Linked DNA regions of Geotalea uraniireducens. The protein of the gene in region 1 purifies or fractionates together with the protein of each later gene. This does not show direct contact. Links are inferred from orthologs where the notes say so. Each region holds a gene or a part of one and is shown in the gene's direction. Other genes may lie near its edges.

Region 1 (9,928 bases):
GGCATATGGAACAGAGTGACGCGCTGAAGAGCTATGCCGCCGAGAAACTGGAGAGGGTAAAGAAATATATTGATGAGCCGATTGCCGCTCAGGTTTTTCTGACCGTCGAGAAAATTCGTCATATGGCAGAAGTTACCCTTACCGCCAAGGGAATTACCATCAAGGCCGCCGAAGAAACCAATGATATGTATGCGGCGCTCGATGCGGTGATTGACAAGATTGAGCGCCAGCTCCGCCGTTACAAGGAGCGGCTCAAAGATCACAAACCGTCGACGGATACCCGTTCCATCGAGGTTCAGAAGAGCATCGTTACCGCCGAAAGCATCGAGCAACAGATTGCTCCGGTCATTATCCCGAGCAAAACCATCTCGATCAAGCCGATGTCGGTGGAAGAGGCCGTTATGCAGATGGATCTCTTGCATAAGGATTTCCTCGTGTTCACCGATTCATCCACCGAAGCGATCAACGTTGTTTATCGTCGTAAGGATGGCAATTACGGGCTGATCGAGCCGACCCGCAAATAAATCCGCCGCCGCGCCGCCGCCGGGCGGCGCGGCCCCGCAATCTCCATACCCGTGGTGAGGATGTCCGTCTTGAACACCATCAGCCTGTCAATTGAAGATCTCCTCAAGGATACGGAGTATGGCCTCGAACTTACGCTGCTTGCCGGAGCCGCCGGAATCGGGCATCGTGTTTTCAGCTCCCGGATTCAGAAGCCCGGCCTCGCCTTGACCGGCTATACCGAACATCTCCACCCAGACCGGGTGCAGGTGCTCGGGAATACCGAGATATCCTATCTTCGGGCGATTCCTGCATCTCAGACGGAGCAGAACGTTGTCAAGCTCTGCCAGTTTCCCATTTCCTGTTTTATTGTCACCAAGGGGCTGGAGCCTCCCGACATCCTCAAGCGTGAGGCGGAAAAGGCAGGCATACCGTTACTCGTTTCACCCCACCAGTCGTCGACATTTATCTCCCTGATCACCAAGTTCCTCGAGGAACGGCTGTTGCCGACAACGCATATCCATGGCGTTCTGGTTGACGTTCTGGGGGTTGGGGTGCTGCTCGTGGGGAAAAGCGGAATCGGCAAGAGCGAGTGCGCTCTCGACCTGGTCATCCGTGGACATCGTCTCGTTGCCGATGATGTCGTCTATGTGAAGAAGAAGATGCCGGCCGCCCTAGTGGGGCAGGCTGCCGAGGCGATCCAGTACCATATCGAAGTTCGCGGGCTTGGCATCATCAATATCAAGAACCTCTTCGGGGTTTCCTCGATTCGCGAAAAGAAGATTATCGAGATGGTGATCGAGCTGGTGGAGTGGGATGCCGAGCAGGAGTATGATCGTCTTGGCCTTGATGACGAAGTGTACACGATCCTCGACCTTGAACTTCCCTACCTGAAAATCCCGGTTCGCCCCGGACGCAACCTCACCTCGATTATCGAAGTGGCGGCGCGAAATCATCTGCTGAAAGGCATGGGGTATCATTCTGCCCGGGAATTCCACGAAAAGCTGCTGGCACGAATGGATGTGCGCCCGCTCGGGGACGAGGTTGAATAGCCGATGCGCGTTCTGATCATCACCGGTCTTTCCGGCTCCGGTAAATCAACGGCGGTGCGGGTTCTGGAAGATGAGGGCTACTTCTGCGTCGACAACCTGCCTGTATTGCTGTTCCCGACAATTATCGATCTGGTGCAGAAGACCGGTGAAGGCGTGCCGGGCGTTGCGCTGGTGATGGATATCCGCGGCCGGGATTTTAGCAAAGGGTACGAAAAAGTCTTCCAGGAGATCGGCGAATCCGGCCACTCCATCGAAATCATCTACTTCGATGCAACCGATGAGGTTCTGATTCGGCGTTTTTCAGAGACTCGCCGCCGCCATCCCGCCTTGGAAAGCGGGTCGGTGCCGGAAGGAATCCGGTTCGAGCGCGAACAGCTTGCCGGCTTGCGGCGCCTGGCCACCCAGGTGATCGATACGTCGGAGTTGAATGTCCATCAACTCAAGGAATTGGTGCAGATGCGGGTGATGGACGGCAGTGGCCCGCGGCGAATGACGATTCATCTCCAATCGTTCGGTTATCGTTTCGGGATACCTCTTGAGTCGGATCTGGTGATGGATGTTCGCTTTCTGCCGAATCCCTACTTCGTGCCGGATCTGCGTTCTTTACCGGGGATCGATGCCCGGGTACGGAATTTTGTGCTGCGGCAGGAGGCTACCAGCAAGTTCCTGGAGAAATTCAAGGAGCTGTTGGCATTCCTAGTCCCGGCTTACGAGCGGGAGGGAAAATCGTATCTGACGATCGCCATCGGCTGCACCGGTGGTCGTCACCGGTCGGTCGCCCTGGTCGAGGAGCTGCGCGAATCGTTTGCCGCACAAGGTGTAACGGTTAAAATCACCCACCGTGATATGGAAAAAGGATAAAGATTATGGTTGGTTTAGTGCTTGTGACCCATGCGAATATTGCCGGCGAACTGCTGCGGGCTGCCGAGATGATTGTCGGCCCGATCGATCATGCCGAGGCTGTCGGAATCAGTTCCAGCGATCAGGCCGATTCGATCATGGAGGAGATTGCGGCGGCCGTCAGCCGGGTGGCCGAGGGGGGGGCGGTCATTATGACCGACATGTTTGGCGGTACCCCGTCCAATATGAGCCTTTCGCTGCTCGAAAGCGACCGTATCGAGGTGTTGACCGGCGTTAACCTGCCGATGGTAATCAAGTTTGCGGCCGAGAGAGGAGAGGGGAACGTGACAGAACTCGCCAAATCGCTCAAAGAGTGCGGCCGTGAAGCAATTGCAGTAGCTGGAGATTATCTCAGGTAACAAGGGGAAGTGGCATAATGCTCGTTCGGGAATTTACCATCGTCAACAAGCTGGGGCTCCATGCACGAGCTTCGGCATTACTGGTGAAAACCACCAGCAGATTCGGTTCCGAGATCAAGATCGCCCGCGAAGGCGTTGAAGTTAACGGTAAAAGCATCATGGGGATCATGATGCTGGCAGCGGCGATGGGGACTGTCATCACGGTCAAGGTCGACGGTGAGGACGAAACTGAGGCGATGGCCGCCCTGGAAGAAATCATAACCAATGGCTTTGGCGAGGAATGACAAGATATCTCTCTCGGGGATAGGGGCTTCACCCGGCATTGCCATCGGCACGGTCCGGCTGACTGATCGGAGTCGTGTTGCGGTAGTGGAGAGTGCCATCTCCCCTGAGCAGGTGCCGGTGGAAATCGAGCGGTTCAGAGCGGCACTTGCCAAGGCCCGGCACGATCTCGAAGCGCTTAAGGAGCAGATTGCCGCTACCAAGGGCCATGAACATCTCTACGTCATTGATACCCACCTGTTGATTCTCGAAGATTCCATGCTTGTCCAGGGGACTGTTGACCTGATCGGGGTGGAACGGATTAACGCCGAAGCTGCACTCAAAAGAAACCTGCTTAAATTCAAAGATTTTTTTGCCAGCATAGAAGATGAGTATCTGCGTGAGCGGGTCGTCGACGTAGAGACGGTCATTGAGCGGATCCTGCGGAATATGGTCGGCAAACGCCACGAACCGATCAGTGCCATCGACGAAAAGAAGGTGGTTATTGTCGCCCACGATCTGTCCCCTACTGATGTCCTGCAGATTGACAAGAGCAAGGTCGTCGGCTTCATTACCGATCTCGGCGGCCGGACTAGTCATAGCGCCATCCTGGCCAGGGCCCTGGAAATCCCGGCTGTCGTTGGCTTGGAAGACCTGACCGGCGAGGACCTCGATGGATTGCCGGTCCTCATCGACGGTACCGATGGCACGGTAGTGATCAATCCCGACCAGGAGACGTTCCGTGACTATCTACGCCGCAAGCAACATTACGAATATATCGAGCAGGAACTCAGAAAACTGAAAGATCTTCCTGCCGAGACGACCGACGGTTATCGGATCGCCCTGCTGGGCAACCTGGAGTTTCCCGAAGAAGTCCCCTCGCTCAAGGAACATGGCGGGCAAGGCGTCGGCCTTTACCGCACGGAAATGCTGTTTCTGAATCGCGCCGGCGGAGCCGACGAGGATGAGCAGTTTCGTGCCTATGCCGCCATGGTTGCTTCGCTGGCTCCCCTTCCGGTGACCATTCGGACGCTCGATATCGGCGGTGACAAAATTGCCGCCGATCTGCATCTCGAAGATGAGATGAACCCGGCCCTCGGATTGCGGGCCATCCGCCTGTCGCTGCGCCGGCCGGAGCTTTTCAAGACCCAGTTGCGGGCGATCCTGCGGGCCAGTGCCCTTGGCACAGTCCGCATCTTTTTCCCGATGATTTCCGGGATCGAAGAGATTCGCCTGGTCAAGGTGTTGCTGGCAGAGGCCAAGGACGAACTGCGCCGCGCAGAAATCCCTTTCGACGAGGCTATCGAGATCGGCATCATGATCGAGATCCCGTCGGCGGTGGTCATTGCCGACCTGCTAGCCAAGGAGGTTGATTTCTTCAGTATCGGGACCAATGACCTCATCCAGTACACTCTGGCCATCGACCGCACCAACGAGCATCTGGCCCACCTGTTCCAGCCCCTTCATCCCGCGGTGCTCCGGTCGCTGCGGTCGGTTGTCGACGCGGCACATAACGCCGGGATCCGCGCCTGCATGTGCGGGGAGATGGCCGGCGAGCCGGCGTACTTGCCGGTGCTCCTCGGGCTCGGTTTCGACGAACTGTCCATGAACGCTGCGTCCATTCCCCGGGTCAAGAAGATCCTGCGCCGCGCCGCCAAGACTGACGCCGAGCGTCTCATCGCCACTCTCCTGACGTTTTCCACGGTGGCTGAAGTCGAGCAGTTCCTCAAGGCGGAAATTGCCGCCCGTTTTTCGGAGAGTTTCGACTGATTTTTTCGCCCCTTCCGTCCCTTTCTCCCTTGACAAAACGGGCTGGCCGCCCGTACAATTCCTCTTCTTTGAGCCAGAAAAAGCGTAAAAATGCGTGAGGAGGAATAACGTACGATGGAAATGAAAGATTACATTTTCACGTCGGAATCCGTTTCCGAAGGGCATCCGGACAAGGTTGCCGACCAGGTATCGGATGCGATTCTCGATGCGATTATCTCCCAGGACCCCCGTGCCCGGGTCGCCTGTGAAACCCTCGTGACGACCGGGATGGCGGTGATTGCCGGTGAAATCACCACCAGCGCCGTTGTCGACTACCCGAAGGTGGTTCGCGAAACCATCAAGGATATCGGTTATAACGACTCCGCTATGGGGTTTGACTGGGAGACCTGCGCCGTCCTCGTTTCGATTGACAAGCAGTCCCCGGATATCTCCCAAGGGGTCACCGAAGGAGAGGGGATGTTCAAGGAGCAGGGCGCCGGCGATCAGGGATTGATGTTTGGTTATGCCTGCGATGAAACCCCTGCGTTGATGCCGATGACCATCATGTATGCCCATCAGCTTACCCAGCGGCTGGCTGAAGTGCGGAAAAACGGCGTACTCAACTTCCTCCGTCCCGACTCCAAGTCGCAGGTTTCGATCCAGTATGTGGATGACAAGCCGGTACGGGTCGATACGGTGGTCATCTCCTCGCAGCACACCCCCGAAGTCTCCCATGAAACCATCAAGGAGGGGATTATCGAGGAGGTGGTCAAAAAGATCATTCCGGCGCAGCTGATGGATGACAAAACCCGCTTCCTGATCAACCCGACCGGCCGCTTCGTCATCGGCGGCCCGATGGGCGACTGCGGCCTTACCGGCCGAAAAATTATCGTCGACAGCTACGGTGGGCACGGCGCCCATGGTGGTGGGGCTTTCTCCGGCAAGGACCCGTCCAAGGTCGACCGATCGGCTGCCTATATGGGCCGTTACGTGGCAAAGAACCTGGTGGCCGCCGGCCTCTGCAGCAAGTGCGAAGTCCAGGTCGCCTATGCCATCGGGGTTGCCGAACCGGTGTCGGTGATGGTCGATACGTCGGGTACCGGCAAAATCCCGTCCAAGCGGATTGCCGAGATCGTCCGTGAGGTCTTCGATCTTCGTCCCCGGGCGATTATCGAGCAGCTCGACCTGCTCCGGCCGATCTATCGCAAGACTGCCGCTTACGGCCATTTTGGCCGGGAGCTGCCGGAATTTACCTGGGAGCGGACCGACAAGGCGGAGATTATTCGTCAGAAGGCGGGGCTGTAGGCCGCTGGCGATCAGGATAATTGACGGTACATGCCGTGCGACGGGCCGGGGGAGGTGTTCCCTGGCCCGTTTTACTTTCAGGAGGGGTGGCGGTTTAGGACGGTACTTTGTCAGCTCCCCCGCGGGTGAAGCGGTAGCCGACGCCGCGGACCGTCTGAAAATAGACCGGTTGCGCCGGATTGGGCTCGAAATACTTGCGGAGGCGCACAATAAAATTGTCGAGGGTCCTCGTTTCGGTGTCGGAGGTATATCCCCAGACGTTTTCGAGGATATCTTTCCGCGTGATTGCCTGCCCCTCGCGCTGGAAGAAGAGGGCGAGCATCTTGACTTCGAGTTCGGTCAGGTCGATCTCGCCCTGGGCGGTCCGGGCGTGGTACGAAAGCAGGAATATCTCGTTGTCGCCAAAACGGTATCCCTCTTCGATGGGTTCGGGACGATACCAGGAAGAGCGGCGGAGCATGCCACCGACCCGGAGCAGGAATTCGCTGAGACTGAAGGGCTTGGTCAGGTAATCGTCGGCACCGCTCTGTAGCCCGATGACCCGGTCGCCTTCATCGGCCCGGGCAGTGAGAATGAGGATCGGCACCCTGGCATCCATGGTGCGGACCCTTTCACAGACCGTGAAGCCGTCGATACCCGGCAGCATGACGTCAATGATCAGCAGGGCAAAGCGGTCGATAGCCAGCCGTTCGAGCGCTTCCTCGCCGCTCTCGACGTGGCTGACCCGATACCCCTCCTGCTCCAGGTTGAAGCAAATCCCCCGGGCGAGATGCATTTCGTCTTCGACGAGCAGGATATGCGGTTGCTCTTCCGCCATGGCCGTCCTCTCAATCGACCAGCGGGATGGCCAGGTGAAAGCTGGTCCCCTTGCCGATTCCGCCACTGGTTGCGGTGATGGTCCCCCCGTGTTCCCTGATGACCGTCTTCACGATGTACAGCCCGAGGCCGGTGCCGCGGATATTTTCCCCCTGGCGCCGCACCCGGTAGAACATTTTGAAGATTTTCTTCAGCTCATCCGCTTCGATCCCCTTGCCGTTATCGCTGAAGGTCAACAGTCCATACCGCCCTTTGCGCCGCAGCACGACCTGGATTTCCGGGGAGGTGGGGCTATAGAGGATGGCGTTCTCGAACAGGTTGCGCAGAGCGGTTTCCATCCCGTCCGTGTCGATCGCCGCCCGCAATCCTTCCTGGATGTCGAGACCGATGCTCCCTCCCTCGGGAAGTTTACTCCGCTGCTGCTCCAGATAGCGGGTGAGGAAAGCTGAAAAATCGATCACCGGATACTGGGGAGCACGCCGGCGCTGCTCGATCTTGGCCGCCATCAGAAAATTGCTGATCAGGTTATCGAGCCGCTCGATGTCTTCCAGCATGGTGTCGAGAAAGCGCTCCAGTTTTTCGGGCGGCGGCTTGCGCAGCCTGATGGTTTCCAGATGGAGCTTGATGGAGGCGAGGGGTGATTTCAGTTCGTGGGTGACCTGGGAGATGAACTCTTTCTGCTCCCGGTAGAGGGTCGACTGGCGGCGCCAGAAAAGGAAGATCACGTAAACGCCGGCCAGAATGATCACCAGCAGGATCAGCCCTTCGACCAGGACCACCCAGTCGAAGCCGCGGCCGAGCAGTTCCGGGCGGTAACGCTCCGCCAGGGCGCGAAACTCCTTGTGCCGGCCGACAAACCAGTAGATCCAGAAAAAGACCAAAAGCCCCCAGACAACCTGGATGCCGATCAGGGCGTAGAGCGGAGTGAACAGTCTCTTGAGCCATCTCATGGCTTTGATGTAACACCCCCCCGGCGAGTTTGCAAGCGGTTTCCTTTTACATAACTATTACACCGGCCATGTTCGCCTTTCTGCTATCTTTACTGGGACGATATCCACTCTGGCAAGGGGATCGAAATGATCGGACCGTTGAAGATCGGTAAACATGAAGTACAGTATCCGCTCATTCAGGGCGGGATGGGGGTACGCATCTCGGGGTGGCGGCTGGCTGGCAGTGTGGCTGCCTGCGGTGGCGTCGGGCTGGTGGCCGCGGCGGGGATTTCCCTGAACAGCGGGCTCTTTACCGGCGACAACTTCCTCCAGTCCAATCCGGCCGCTCTGCGGGAGGAGTTACGCAAAGCCTATACCCTGGCTCCCGCGGGGGTTATTGGCGTCAATATCATGGTGGCCCTTACCGATTACGAAGAGCTGGTCCGGGCGGCTATCGAGGGTGGCGCCAAAGTCATCGTCTGTGGTGCCGGCTTGCCGCTCTCGCTCCCCGAACTGACCGCTCACGCTCCCGATGTTGCCCTGGTGCCGATCGTCTCGTCGATCCGGGCCGCCCAACTGATCGCCAAAAAATGGGAAAAAGGTTTCGCCCGGCTCCCCGATGCCGTGGTCGTGGAAGATCCCGATACTGCCGGCGGCCATCTGGGAGAGAAGCTGGAGAACATTGGCACCGGCAGCTACGACCAGTATGGGACGGTACGTGCCGTCAAGGAATTTTTCCTGGCCGAATACGGCCGGCAGATGCCGGTGATTGCCGCCGGTGGCATCTGGAGCCGGGAAGATCTTCACCATGCGCTGGCGGAGGGGGCTGACGGAGTTCAGATGGCCAGCCGCTTTGTCCCGACGGTTGAGTGTGATGCGGATGACACCTATAAGGAAGCCTATCTTCGCTGTCGTAAGGAGGATATCGGCCTGATCATGAGTCCGGCCGGACTGCCGGGCCGGGCGATCATCAGCAATCAGGAGCAGATTGTTCTCCACGACCAGTTGCAGGGGACAATGTGCAACAATGGCTGTCTGAAGAAGTGCTCGTACAAAGAAACCGGGGAACGGTTTTGTATTGTCAGTGCCCTTGATCGAGCGCAACGGGGCGATGTCGAATCGGGACTGGTATTTTGTGGCTCCAATGCCTGGAGGGCTGAACGGATCACCACGGTTCGGGAGGTCTTCGACGAGCTTTTTGCCGAACAACAGGTTGGCGAGGAGGCGGCATAACGACCGATAATGCTGCACGTTGCTGGTATTTTACCGCGATGATGTTATTCTCTTCCGTAACCGGCATTTGCTTGGGACGAAAGTCTGTCATTTATTTCGCGTTCGGGTAAGGGGGGGCTATGAAAAGATTCGTGTCGATCGTGGTTGCAGGGCTCTTGTTGATGATGACGTCGGCGGCGATGGCCGCGTCGGACGGAAAGGGGACGAAAGCCGAAGCAAAGGCACTGGTGGAAAAGGCAATTGCCTACGTCAAGGCCCATGGCAAAGAGAAGGCCTTCGTCGAGTTCAGCAATCCGAAAGGGCCGTTCGTCAAGGGCGATCTCTATATCTTTGCCGTTGGCTTTAACGGGGTCTTTCTTGCCCATGGCGCCGACCCGTCGCTGATCGGCAAGAATCAGCTTCAGTCCAAGAATGAGAATGTCCGGCTCGTGACCATCGGCCTGATCGAAACCGCCCAGAAAGGCGGCGGCTGGTACAATTACAAGTGGCCAAATCCGAAAACGCACGTCATGCAGCGCAAGTCCTCGTTTATCAAAAAGGTTGACGACTCGGTCTTCATCGGCTGTGGTGTGTATTATTAATCAGTCAATCTCCGCTGTAACCGCCCTCCGGCATGCTGCCGGAGGGCTTTTTTGTGTCGGGGCCGATTCTCTTTTGACCGTCACTGACGGACATGATATATAAAACAGTCAATCTGCAGAGCAACGGAGGATAAACAATGGTTTCAACGGTAAATCCGGGTGCCGCAACGGCGGCCGGGGATTACGTGGTAAGCGACATTGCGCTGGCCGGCTGGGGACGGAAAGAGATGACCATCGCCGAG
Region 2 (9,955 bases), 1.5 Mb from region 1 along the record:
CCACCACCGGCAGGGTGGGGCGGAGTTTCTTGGCCCGTTTGAGCACCTCGATGCCGTCCATGTCCGGCATCCGCACGTCGAGGACCAGGATGTCGGCATCGCCGTCGCTCCCCCCTTCGAGCCGCTGGAGCAGGCTGGTTCCCTCGGCAAACGTTTCGACCTCGAATTCGCTCGCCTGGAACATCTTCTGGAGATAGCGGCGGATCCCCTCCTCGTCGTCACAGATCAATATGCGTGCCTTCAGCATGGTTCCGTCCCGTGCCGGTCGTCGGACCGGCTTTCCCGACCAGATTAAAGGTTTCTCAATGGACAAAATGATACACAGCCGGCCACATTTCTGCAAGAGCGGAATGTGTGTCGGGTAATCAGTTAAAAAACGCCAATACAACAATGTAGTAATTGTAAGATATTACATGCACTAGTGGCGGTGAATTTTGCTGTAAACAACTTGGCACGAAGGTTGCCCTATAGCTGCGAAATGTTTACAACACGGGTCCGCAGCGGCCCGATAGGCAAGGGGGAGAATTTTATGGGTATTTCGCGCAGGCAGTTTTTGCAAGGGGGGGCACTGGCCGGTGCGGCGCTGGCCCTCTCCGGCAAACCGGGGGAAGCGAGCGTCGATGCTCCCGAACTCCGGACGAGCGGAACGAAGATGACGACCACCATCTGTCCGTTCTGTTCGGTCGGCTGCGGCCTGATCGTCCATACCCGGGACGGCAAGGTCGTCAACGCCGAGGGAGACCCGCAGCATCCGATCAACCAAGGGGCGCTCTGCCCCAAAGGGAGCGCCCTGTTCCAGATCGCCAACAACGAGCGGCGGCTGCAGAAGGTGAAGTACCGCGCCCCCGGCTCGGACCGGTGGGAGGAGAAGTCGTGGGACTGGGCGCTGGAGCGGATCGCCCGGCGGATGAAGGATACCCGCGATGCATCGTTCAAGAAGACCGAGCTGAACAAGAAGGACAACAAGGAATATGTCGTCAACCGGACCGATGGGATGGCCTTCTTCGGCGGCGCCGGCCTCGACAACGAAGAGTGCTACCTCTGGGTGAAGTTCGGCCGGGCGATGGGCCTGGGGCAGATCGAGCACCAGGCCCGACTTTGACACTCGTCGACAGTCGCCGGTCTGGCGGCTTCATTCGGTCGTGGTGCCATGACCAACCATTGGATTGACCTGAAGAATGCCGACGTCATCATGGCCATCGGCTGCAATCCGGCCGAGAACCATCCGATCTCCTTCAAGTGGATCGAAAAGGCGCTCGACAACGGGGCGACGCTGATCTCGGTCGACCCGCGCTACACCCGGACCTCCTCCAAGGCGGACATCTATGCCCAGATTCGCCCCGGGACCGACATCGCCTTCCTCGGCGGGCTGATGAACTATGCCCTGCAGAACCACCTCATCCACGAGGAGTATGTCCGGGAATATACCAACGCCACCTTCATCATCTCCGAGAAGTTCGACTTTCAGGACGGGATGTTCTGCTCCTTCGACGACCAGGAAAAGACCTACGACCCGAAATCGTGGGCATACGCCACCGCTGCCGACGGCAAGCCGAAGCGCGATATGAGCATGAAGGACCCGAAGTGCGTCTACCAGCTGCTGAAAAAGCATTACAGCCGCTATGACGCCGACACCGTCTGCGCCATCACCGGGACGAAGAAGGACGATTACCTGAAGGTGGCGAAGGCCTTCTGCGGCACCGGCCGCCCCGACCGGGCGGGGACCCTCCTCTACGCCATGGGGATCACCCAGTCGACCCACGGCAGCCAGAACGTCCGGGCAGTGGCGATGCTCCAGCTGCTGTTGGGGAACATCGGCATCGCCGGCGGCGGGGTGAATGCGCTGCGCGGCGAGAGCAACGTCCAGGGTTCCACCGACTATGCGCTCCTCTTCCATATCCTCCCCGGTTACCTCAAGTCGCCGGAGTTCGACAACGTGGATTTGAAGGCGTACACCGAGAAGTGGACGCCGAAGACCAAGGACCCGAAAAGCGCCAACTGGTGGGGGAATACCCCCAAGTACATGACCAGCCTCCTCAAGGCTTGGTACGGCGATAGCGCCACCAGCGAGAACGACTTCTGCTACGACTACCTTCCCAAGCGGATGGGGAACTACTCCTACGTGAAGATTATGGAGAAGATGGGCAGGGGTGAGCTGGAAGGACTGGTCTGCATGGGGATGAACCCGGCGGTCGGCGGTCCTGACTCCGGCCATGCCCGGGAGGCGCTCGGCAAGCTGAAGTGGCTTGTCACCGTCGACCTTTGGGAGACCGAGACCTCGATCTTCTGGAAACGTCCCGGGGTCAATCCGAAGGATATCCAGACCGAAGTCTTCATGCTTCCGGCCGCCTCCTCCGTCGAGAAGGAAGGGTCCATCTCCAACTCGGGCCGCTGGGTCCAGTGGCGTTACCGGGCCATCGAGCCGGTGGGGGAGGCGCGCAGCGACCTCCATATCATCGACGAGTTCTGCAAACGGGTGAAGGCGCTCTACCAGAAGGAAGGGGGCGCGTTCCCCGAGCCGATCACCACGCTTGCCTGGAACTATGGCCCCGGCCATGAGCCGGACGTTCATCAGGTGGCCAAGGAGATCAACGGCTACTTCACCCGCGACGTGACCGTCAAGGAGAAGGACAAGGTTCTCGAATTCAAGGCCGGCGAGCAGGTGCCGGGCTTCAAGTATCTGATGGACGACGGCTCCACCGTTTCCGGCAATTGGATCTACTCCGGTTCCTATCCCAAGGAGGGGAACCTGATGGCTCGCCGCGATCCTGCCGACCCGACCGGTCTCGGCATGTTCCCCAAGTGGTCCTGGGCCTGGCCGGTGAACCGTCGGATCATTTACAACCGGGCCTCCGTCAATCCGAAGGGGGAGCCGTTCAATCCGCAACGGACGGTCATTGCCTGGAACCCCTTGGAGAAGAAGTGGCAGGGGGATGTCCCCGACGGTCCCTGGCCGCCGATGGCCGACGACAAGGAGGGGCGCTACCCGTTCATCATGTTCCCCGAGGGGCACGGCCGTCTCTACGCGCTCGACATGAAGGACGGCCCCTTCCCCGAGCATTACGAACCGGTGGAGAGTCCGGCCCGCAACCTGCTTTCCCGGGTCCAGAACAACCCGGTGGTCAAGGTGCCGAAGAACGTCTCCAGCGACACCGCCAAATTCCCCTATGTCGGCACCACCTACCGGGTAACCGAGCACTGGCAGGCGGGGGCGATGACCCGGAGCCTGCCATGGCTGGTGGAGCTGGTTCCCGACATGTTCGTCGAGATCAGCGAAACCCTGGCGGGACGGAAAGGGATCGCCAACGGCGATCGGGTGACGGTGACCACCGAGCGGGGGAGCATCCAGGCCCGGGCGCTGGTCACTGCCCGGCTCAAGCCGTTCCTAGTCCAGGGGCGGGAAATCGAGCAGGTCGGCATGCCGTGGCATTTCGGCTATGCCGGGCTGGCTACCGGCGATAGCGGCAATGTCCTGACGCCGACCGTCGGCTGCGCCAATACCGGAATACCGGAATTCAAGGCGTTCCTCTGCAATATCGAGAAAGGGGGTAAGGCCGCATGAGTGCCGGAACCGTCAACTATGCCCAAACCAGGTCGTTTCTGATCGACACGACCAAATGCACCGGCTGCCGCGGTTGCCAGGTGGCCTGCAAACAGTGGAACCAGCTCAAGGCGGAAAAGACCACCTTCTTCAGCGGCGAAGGGTACCAGAATCCGCCGCAGATGTCCGAGTACACCTTCACCCGGGTGAAGTTCAAGGACTATGAGAAGCACGGCCAGAACGAGTTCGCCTTCTACAAAGAGATGTGCATGCACTGCAACGAGCCGGCCTGCGCCTCGGTCTGCCCGGTCGGCGCCTTTCACAAGACGCCGGAAGGGCCGGTGGTCTACGACTCCAAGAAGTGCATCGGCTGCCGGTTCTGCATGGTCGCCTGTCCCTTCGGCGTCCCGAAGTACGAATGGAGCAAGGCCTTCCCGCTGGTGAAGAAGTGCACTGGCTGCTACAGCCGGGTGAAGGCCGGGCTGGAACCGGCCTGCGCCACCGCCTGCCCAACCGCCATCACCTACGGCAGCCGCGACGAGATGCTCAAGGAAGCCAGCCGGCGGATCGCCGCCAAGCCGGAGCGCTACTACAAAACCATCTACGGCAAGGAAGAGGCGGGGGGGACCGGCGTCCTCTACCTCACCCAGCAGCCGCTCGACGAACTCGGCTTCAAGAAGATCACCAAACGGCCGCTCCCTTCCTACACCTGGCAGGCGCTACGGCTGGTCCCGGGAATCTTCCTGACCGTTGGCGGCACCCTTTCGGCCATCTCCTGGTTCCAGCACCGCAAGGACCGGATCAGGAAGGAAGAGGAAGGGATGCAGGAAAAGGATAAATAAAATGTAGGGGCGGGTCCCGGACCCGCCCCTACGGACCTGTCTCTACGGGAGGATTTAATGACCGCAGCACGAATCATCATGAATGAGATAAAGGGGTACCATCGCTTCATCAAGCTGATGATGGTCCTCGTCGGGATGGGGGCGCTGTCCGCCATGATCCGTTTCATCTTCGGCCTCGGGGTGACCACCAACCTGAACGACACCTACCCGTGGGGGCTCTGGATCTCTTTCGACGTCGTCACCGCCGTGCCGCTGGCGGCGGGGGCCTTCACCATCGGTGTCGTCGCCCATGTTTGCCACATCAAGAAGCTAGAGCCGCTGGTCCGGCCGGCTATCGTCACCGGTTTCCTCGGCTATTCGCTGGTCTGCATCGGTTTGCTGCTCGACCTGGGGCAGCCGCAACGGGGGATCAACGTCCTCCGTTACTGGAACGTCCACTCGCCGATGTTCGAAGTCTCGATGTGCGTCATGGCGTATACCACCGTCCTGACCCTCGAATTCCTTCACCCGGTTTCCGAGAAGTTCGGTTGGCACATTCCGCTGCGGCTGCTGCGGACCCTGGAGATCCCCTTCGCCATCCTGGCGGCGATGATCTCCACCCTCCACCAGTCGACCCTCGGCACCTTCTTCCTGATCGCCGTCGACAAGTTGCACAACCTCTGGTACAATCCGCTCCTGCCGCTCCAGTTCTGGCTTTCGGCGATTTTTACCGGCTTGTCGATCGTTATCTTCGAGGCGAGCCTGGTCCATAAGTATATGGGGCAGCCCGACGAGTCCGAGCTGCTGGCGACGCTGACCCGGATCATCCCCTGGGTGATGGGGGTCTACATCGTGGTGAAGCTCTACGCGCTGCTCTTTCTCCGGCACGGGCCGCTGTTCGACCGGCCGGTACTGACGGCGCTCTTCGCCACCGAAATGATCGTCGGGGTCTTCATGCCGTTTTCCCTCTACCTCGGCAAGCGGATCAAGACCGACAAGCGGTTGCAGCTGCGGGCGGCAAGCATGGTGATCTTCGGCCTGGTCCTCAACCGCTTCAACGTCTCGATGTTCGGCATGGAACAGGCCAACCAGCAGATCTACGTCCCGTCGCTCCTCGAATCGCTGGTGACGATCGGCATCATTGCCGCCCATATCCTTTTCTTCGTCCTGATCGCCAAGTACTTCCCGATCTTCGAGCACCATCCCGAGGCGACCGACTACACGATTCCCGACCGGTTCCGCAAGGTCGGCCGGCCTGGCGAGGGGCACGGTTCGCCGAGCGAAGCATAACATAACCGTACAACCGTCTGCCGCAGAGGGGACGGCGCGTGCCGGGAAAGGCTGTAAGACTACCCCCCCCCTTACCGCCCCGATTCCCGCGTCATCGCGATCTTCCCCTCTGCGGCTAAAGTGAGACTTGCATGAATACTCTCTATACCTATAGCAATGGCCGGCTCGAAGAAAAACGGGTCGCCATCGTCCGGGAGTTTCCCCTTGTCCTGCGGGTCAACGATCGGGAGCTGGCGACCCTGATCGCCTCCCCCCACGATCTCCGCTATCTGGTGGCCGGGTTCCTGCGGCTGCAGGGGTTCGTGGCATCGGTCGACGACTTCGACCTGCTGGCGGTCTGCGAGGAATTCGGCATCGCCAATGTCCGGATTCGGGGGGAGCTGCCGGAGCGGCTCCGGCCGATCCTCACCTCGGGGTGCGGCACCGGGATCACTTTTGCCCTGCCGCAGCCGGCCGCCGCCGTGCCGGGGGGGAGCGGGGAGCGGTTCGCCCCGGCGGCGCTGTTCCGGTTGATGGACGAGCTGGCCGGCCGGGCAGAGAATTATCGCAGCCATGGTGGCAGCCATTCGGCAGCGGTGGGGGATGCCGACGGGGCGCTCCTCTTCTATGCCGAGGACCTGGGGCGGCACAACACCCTCGACCGGATCGCCGGCGAAGCACTGTTCAAGCGGGTTGACCTGGCCGGGAAGATGCTGGTCACTTCGGGGCGGGTTTCCACCGAGATGGTCGCCAAGGCGGCCCGGCTCGGTATCGGCCTGATCGCCTCGCGCACTTCGCCGACGGACCTGGCGGCCGCCGGCTGCGAACAGGCCGGCATCGTGCTGGTCGGCTACCTGCGGGGGGGGAAATTTACCGTCTACAGTCATCATGAGCGGCTGGCGGGCGTTGCGGGCGGCGAAACCGTCCCCTTCGGCCGGCCGCCGGTCGAGCTGTCCCGCCGGGCGGCGGCCGGGCAGATCCCCGGCGTCACCGGGGTGATCCTTGCTGGCGGTGAGTCGAGCCGGATGGGGAGCAACAAGGCGCTGCTGCCATACCGCGGTGGCCGCTTCATCGAGGCGATCTATCGCCAGCTGGCCGAAATTTTCACCGAGGTGCTGATCGTCACCAATACCCCGGAGCAGTACGATTTCCTCCCCTGTGCCAAGGTTGCCGACGTCTATCCCGGGATGGGGGCGCTGGCGGGCATCCATGCCGGGCTTTTCCACAGCGCCAACCCGGCAATCTTTGCCGTAGCCTGCGATATGCCCTATCTCAACAGCGCGCTGATCCGGCAGCTGGCTTCCCAGGCCGACCCTGGCTGCGTACTGATCCCCGAAAGCCCGCACGGCCTGGAACCGCTCCACGCGGTCTACGGCAAGGGCTGTCTGGCGGCCATCGAAACGACGTTGCTCGCCGGCGAGCGGCGGATCGTTTCCTTCTTCGGCCGGGCGAACGTCAACCGCTTCAACCGGGAGCAGATTGCCGCCCTCGACCCCGGGTTCGACTCGTTCCGGAACATCAATACGCCGGCGGACTATTACCAGCTGCGGGAGGGAGAGCGGTCCGACCGGGAGAGCGATCTGCCCGGCCTCGACCGGGCCTGCCCCCGCTAAATCACGCCCGGCGGGTTTGCGGCGCCGGCGTCGCTTACCACCCGCCCGCCGCCGTCGTCGACCCGCCGCTTGCCGCTTTTCCCCGCCACGTTCACCCCTGCCGGGAAATTGACTTCTCCGGCCTGCCCCACCGCATTCTCTCTCATTCGTTACCGCAAGAATATGGCGATCCGGTAAAATTCGGTCGCTAGATCAGTCTGTTGCGCGCTGCGGAATGTGCCCGTTGCGCCGCTTTGACCGTCAGCAGTCGGAACGCCTGCCATGCCAGCCAAGCCGTTCTAATCATAATTTTACTTAATAGATATAAAAACGTTACCGGGTAAAATTGCCGGTAATTACGGTGATTATCGTAATATTTCCGTGCGATTATTGTACACTGTTACCATATTGTAATTTATTATGAGAAGTTGCGGGTAGAAATGCGCTGCATTTTCTGTTGACAGTTTGGCCAAAATGTCACATCTTGCGAGACAGAATGATACATAGATGGGCAAAATGCGCCGAAAATATTGGTGTAAACGTCAGGTTCTATTTTGTAATGTAGAAAAAATGTAAACAAAAACAGCATCTTGTGTGCTAATAAAAAATGATTAACGGTTGTTGCGCGGTTGGCATACAAGTTGATGTTTACGAAATCGACAAGGCAAATAGAATTAAAATAAATTAATCAAAAGCGCGGAAATTGGCCTCGGTAATAGCGCAAAGCGCTACGAACATATCGCGCATCACAAAAATAGGGGGGGTTATGGGAAAAGAAGCTGCACTTCGTGACGGGGTATCACGAAGGGATTTCATGAAGACCTGTATTGCGGCTACGGCCATCATGGGATTGCCGTACAGCATGCACACCAAAGTGGCCGAAGCGGCCCAGAGGGCCGGCCGGCCGCCGGTCATCTGGCTCCATTTCCAGGAGTGCACCGGTTGTTCCGAGTCGCTGCTCCGATCCGGCCATCCGACGATTTCCGAACTGATCCTCGACATGATTTCGCTCGACTACCATGAGACGCTGATGATCGGTTCGGGCCATCAGGCCGAAAAATCGCTCCATGACTCGATGAAGGCCAATCATGGCAAGTACATCTTGGTGGTTGAAGGGGCGATCCCGACCAAGGAAAACGGCATCTACTGCAAAGTCGGCGGCAAGACCGCCCTCGAATCGCTGACCACCGCCGCCGACGGCGCCGCCGCGATCATTGCCATCGGCACCTGCGCCGCCTACGGCGGCATCCAGTCCTCTCCGCCCAACCCGACCGGGGCCGTCGGCGTCCGCGACATCATCAAGGGGAAACCGATCATCAACATTCCCGGCTGTCCGCCGAACCCTTACAACTTCCTCTCCACCGTCCTCTACTACCTGACCTTCAACAAGATTCCCGATCTCGACGCCCTCGGCCGGCCGAAATTCGCCTACGGCCGGAAGATTCACGAGCACTGCGAGCGGCGGCCCCATTTCGACGCTGGCCGCTTTGCCTTGGCCTATGGCGACAAGACCCACGCCGAAGGGTATTGCCTGTACAAGCTCGGCTGTAAGGGGCCGGCAACCTTTGCCAACTGCTCCGTCACCCGCTTCAACGATGTCGGGGTCTGGCCGGTTTCCGTCGGCCATCCCTGTATCGGCTGCACCGAGCCGGACATCCTCTTCAAGAAGCCGATCGCCGAAAAGCTGCAGATTCATCTGCCGACTCCGCCCGATACCTACGCCCCGGCCGACCTGGCCCAGAAAGGTCCCGGCGTGAGCCCGCTGGCCACCGGCGTGGTGGGGCTTGCCGGCGGCGCAGCCCTCGGTGCCGGCGCGATGCTGGCGAAGAAATTGCCGAACGGCGAGGAGGAGCACCATGAGAAGTCAGAGTAGGCGTGATTTCCTCAAGCTGCTGGGGCTGACCGGTGCCGCCTGCCTGGCGGGGACCGGCACCCTCAGTGCGGCCGAAGGGCCGGCCGGCAGCGAGACCGCCATCGCCATGCTTTACGACGCCACCAAGTGCGTCGGCTGCAAGGCATGCATGACCGCCTGCAAGCGGGTGAACTTCGACCAGAACAATCTCTCCTACGAGCATCTCGGCTCCGACAAGGATCAGCTCTGGGACGCGCCGCTCGATCTCTCCGGCAATACCCGGACGGTGATCAAGCTCTACAAGGAGTCGCCTACCCGCTGGTCCTACGTCAAGCATTCGTGCATGCACTGCACCAAGCCGGGCTGCGTCTCGGCCTGCCCGGTCAAGGCGATGACCAAGGATTCGGTGACCGGCGTCGTCTCGTACAACAAGAATGCCTGCATCGGCTGCCGCTACTGTCAGGTGGCCTGCCCGTACGGTATCCCCCGCTTCCAGTGGGACAAGGCAATTCCACAGATCGTCAAGTGCGATTTCTGCAAGGAGACGAACCTCAAGGAGAAGGGGGTCCCGGCCTGCGCCGAAACCTGCCCGGCCGGAGCCATCACCTACGGCAAACGGAAAGATCTGCTCGTCGAAGCCCACCGGCGGATCGAGGAAAGCCCCGACCGCTATATCCCCAAGGTTTACGGCGAGAAGGAAGTCGGCGGCGCCAACCATCTCTACCTGGCGGCCTTTCCTTTCAACAAGCTCGGCTTGCCGGATTTGAAGGAAGCTTCGCCGGCGGAGTTTTCCGAGCATATCCAGCACACCATCTACAAGGGGTTTATCGCCCCGGTCGCCCTCTACGGGGCACTGGCGGTCATCGCCATGAAGAACAAG

The links.
Region 2: the proteins of metK (region 1) and QMN23_RS05260 purify together in Escherichia coli (affinity purification with mass spectrometry; 2 studies listed by BioGRID). This does not show direct contact. The link is inferred for Geotalea uraniireducens from one-to-one orthologs.

Annotation. Positions count from the first base shown.
Region 1 is NZ_AP027151.1:2,609,921-2,619,848, reverse strand. What follows is about bases 4,071-7,042. They hold metK (methionine adenosyltransferase), read left to right. Parts: upstream 4,071-4,957; coding sequence 4,958-6,127; downstream 6,128-7,042. Other genes in these bases: QMN23_RS12235 (sensor histidine kinase), read right to left, coding at 6,955-7,042; QMN23_RS12240 (response regulator transcription factor), read right to left, coding at 6,222-6,944; ptsP (phosphoenolpyruvate--protein phosphotransferase), read left to right, coding at 4,071-4,843. In the rest of the region: hpf (ribosome hibernation-promoting factor, HPF/YfiA family), read left to right, coding at 1-524; hprK (HPr(Ser) kinase/phosphatase), read left to right, coding at 594-1,553; RNase adapter RapZ, read left to right, coding at 1,557-2,414; QMN23_RS12260 (PTS sugar transporter subunit IIA), read left to right, coding at 2,420-2,812; QMN23_RS12255 (HPr family phosphocarrier protein), read left to right, coding at 2,830-3,096; more of ptsP, read left to right, coding at 3,077-4,070; more of QMN23_RS12235, read right to left, coding at 7,043-7,893; QMN23_RS12230 (NAD(P)H-dependent flavin oxidoreductase), read left to right, coding at 8,020-9,105; QMN23_RS12225 (cache domain-containing protein), read left to right, coding at 9,225-9,686; ahcY (adenosylhomocysteinase), read left to right, coding at 9,824-9,928. UniProt on the Escherichia coli protein: Catalyzes the formation of S-adenosylmethionine (AdoMet) from methionine and ATP.
Region 2 is NZ_AP027151.1:1,110,446-1,120,400, forward strand. Bases 2,472-5,470 are described here. They hold QMN23_RS05260 (4Fe-4S dicluster domain-containing protein), read left to right. Parts: upstream 2,472-3,558; coding sequence 3,559-4,383; downstream 4,384-5,470. Other genes in these bases: nrfD (NrfD/PsrC family molybdoenzyme membrane anchor subunit), read left to right, coding at 4,441-5,470. In the rest of the region: QMN23_RS05250 (sigma-54-dependent transcriptional regulator), read right to left, coding at 1-247; more of nrfD, read left to right, coding at 5,471-5,652; formate dehydrogenase accessory sulfurtransferase FdhD, read left to right, coding at 5,784-7,244; QMN23_RS05275 (hypothetical protein), read right to left, coding at 7,241-7,390; QMN23_RS05280 (hydrogenase small subunit), read left to right, coding at 7,990-9,096; hydrogenase 2 operon protein HybA, read left to right, coding at 9,080-9,955. UniProt on the Escherichia coli protein: Formate dehydrogenase allows E.coli to use formate as major electron donor during anaerobic respiration, when nitrate is used as electron acceptor.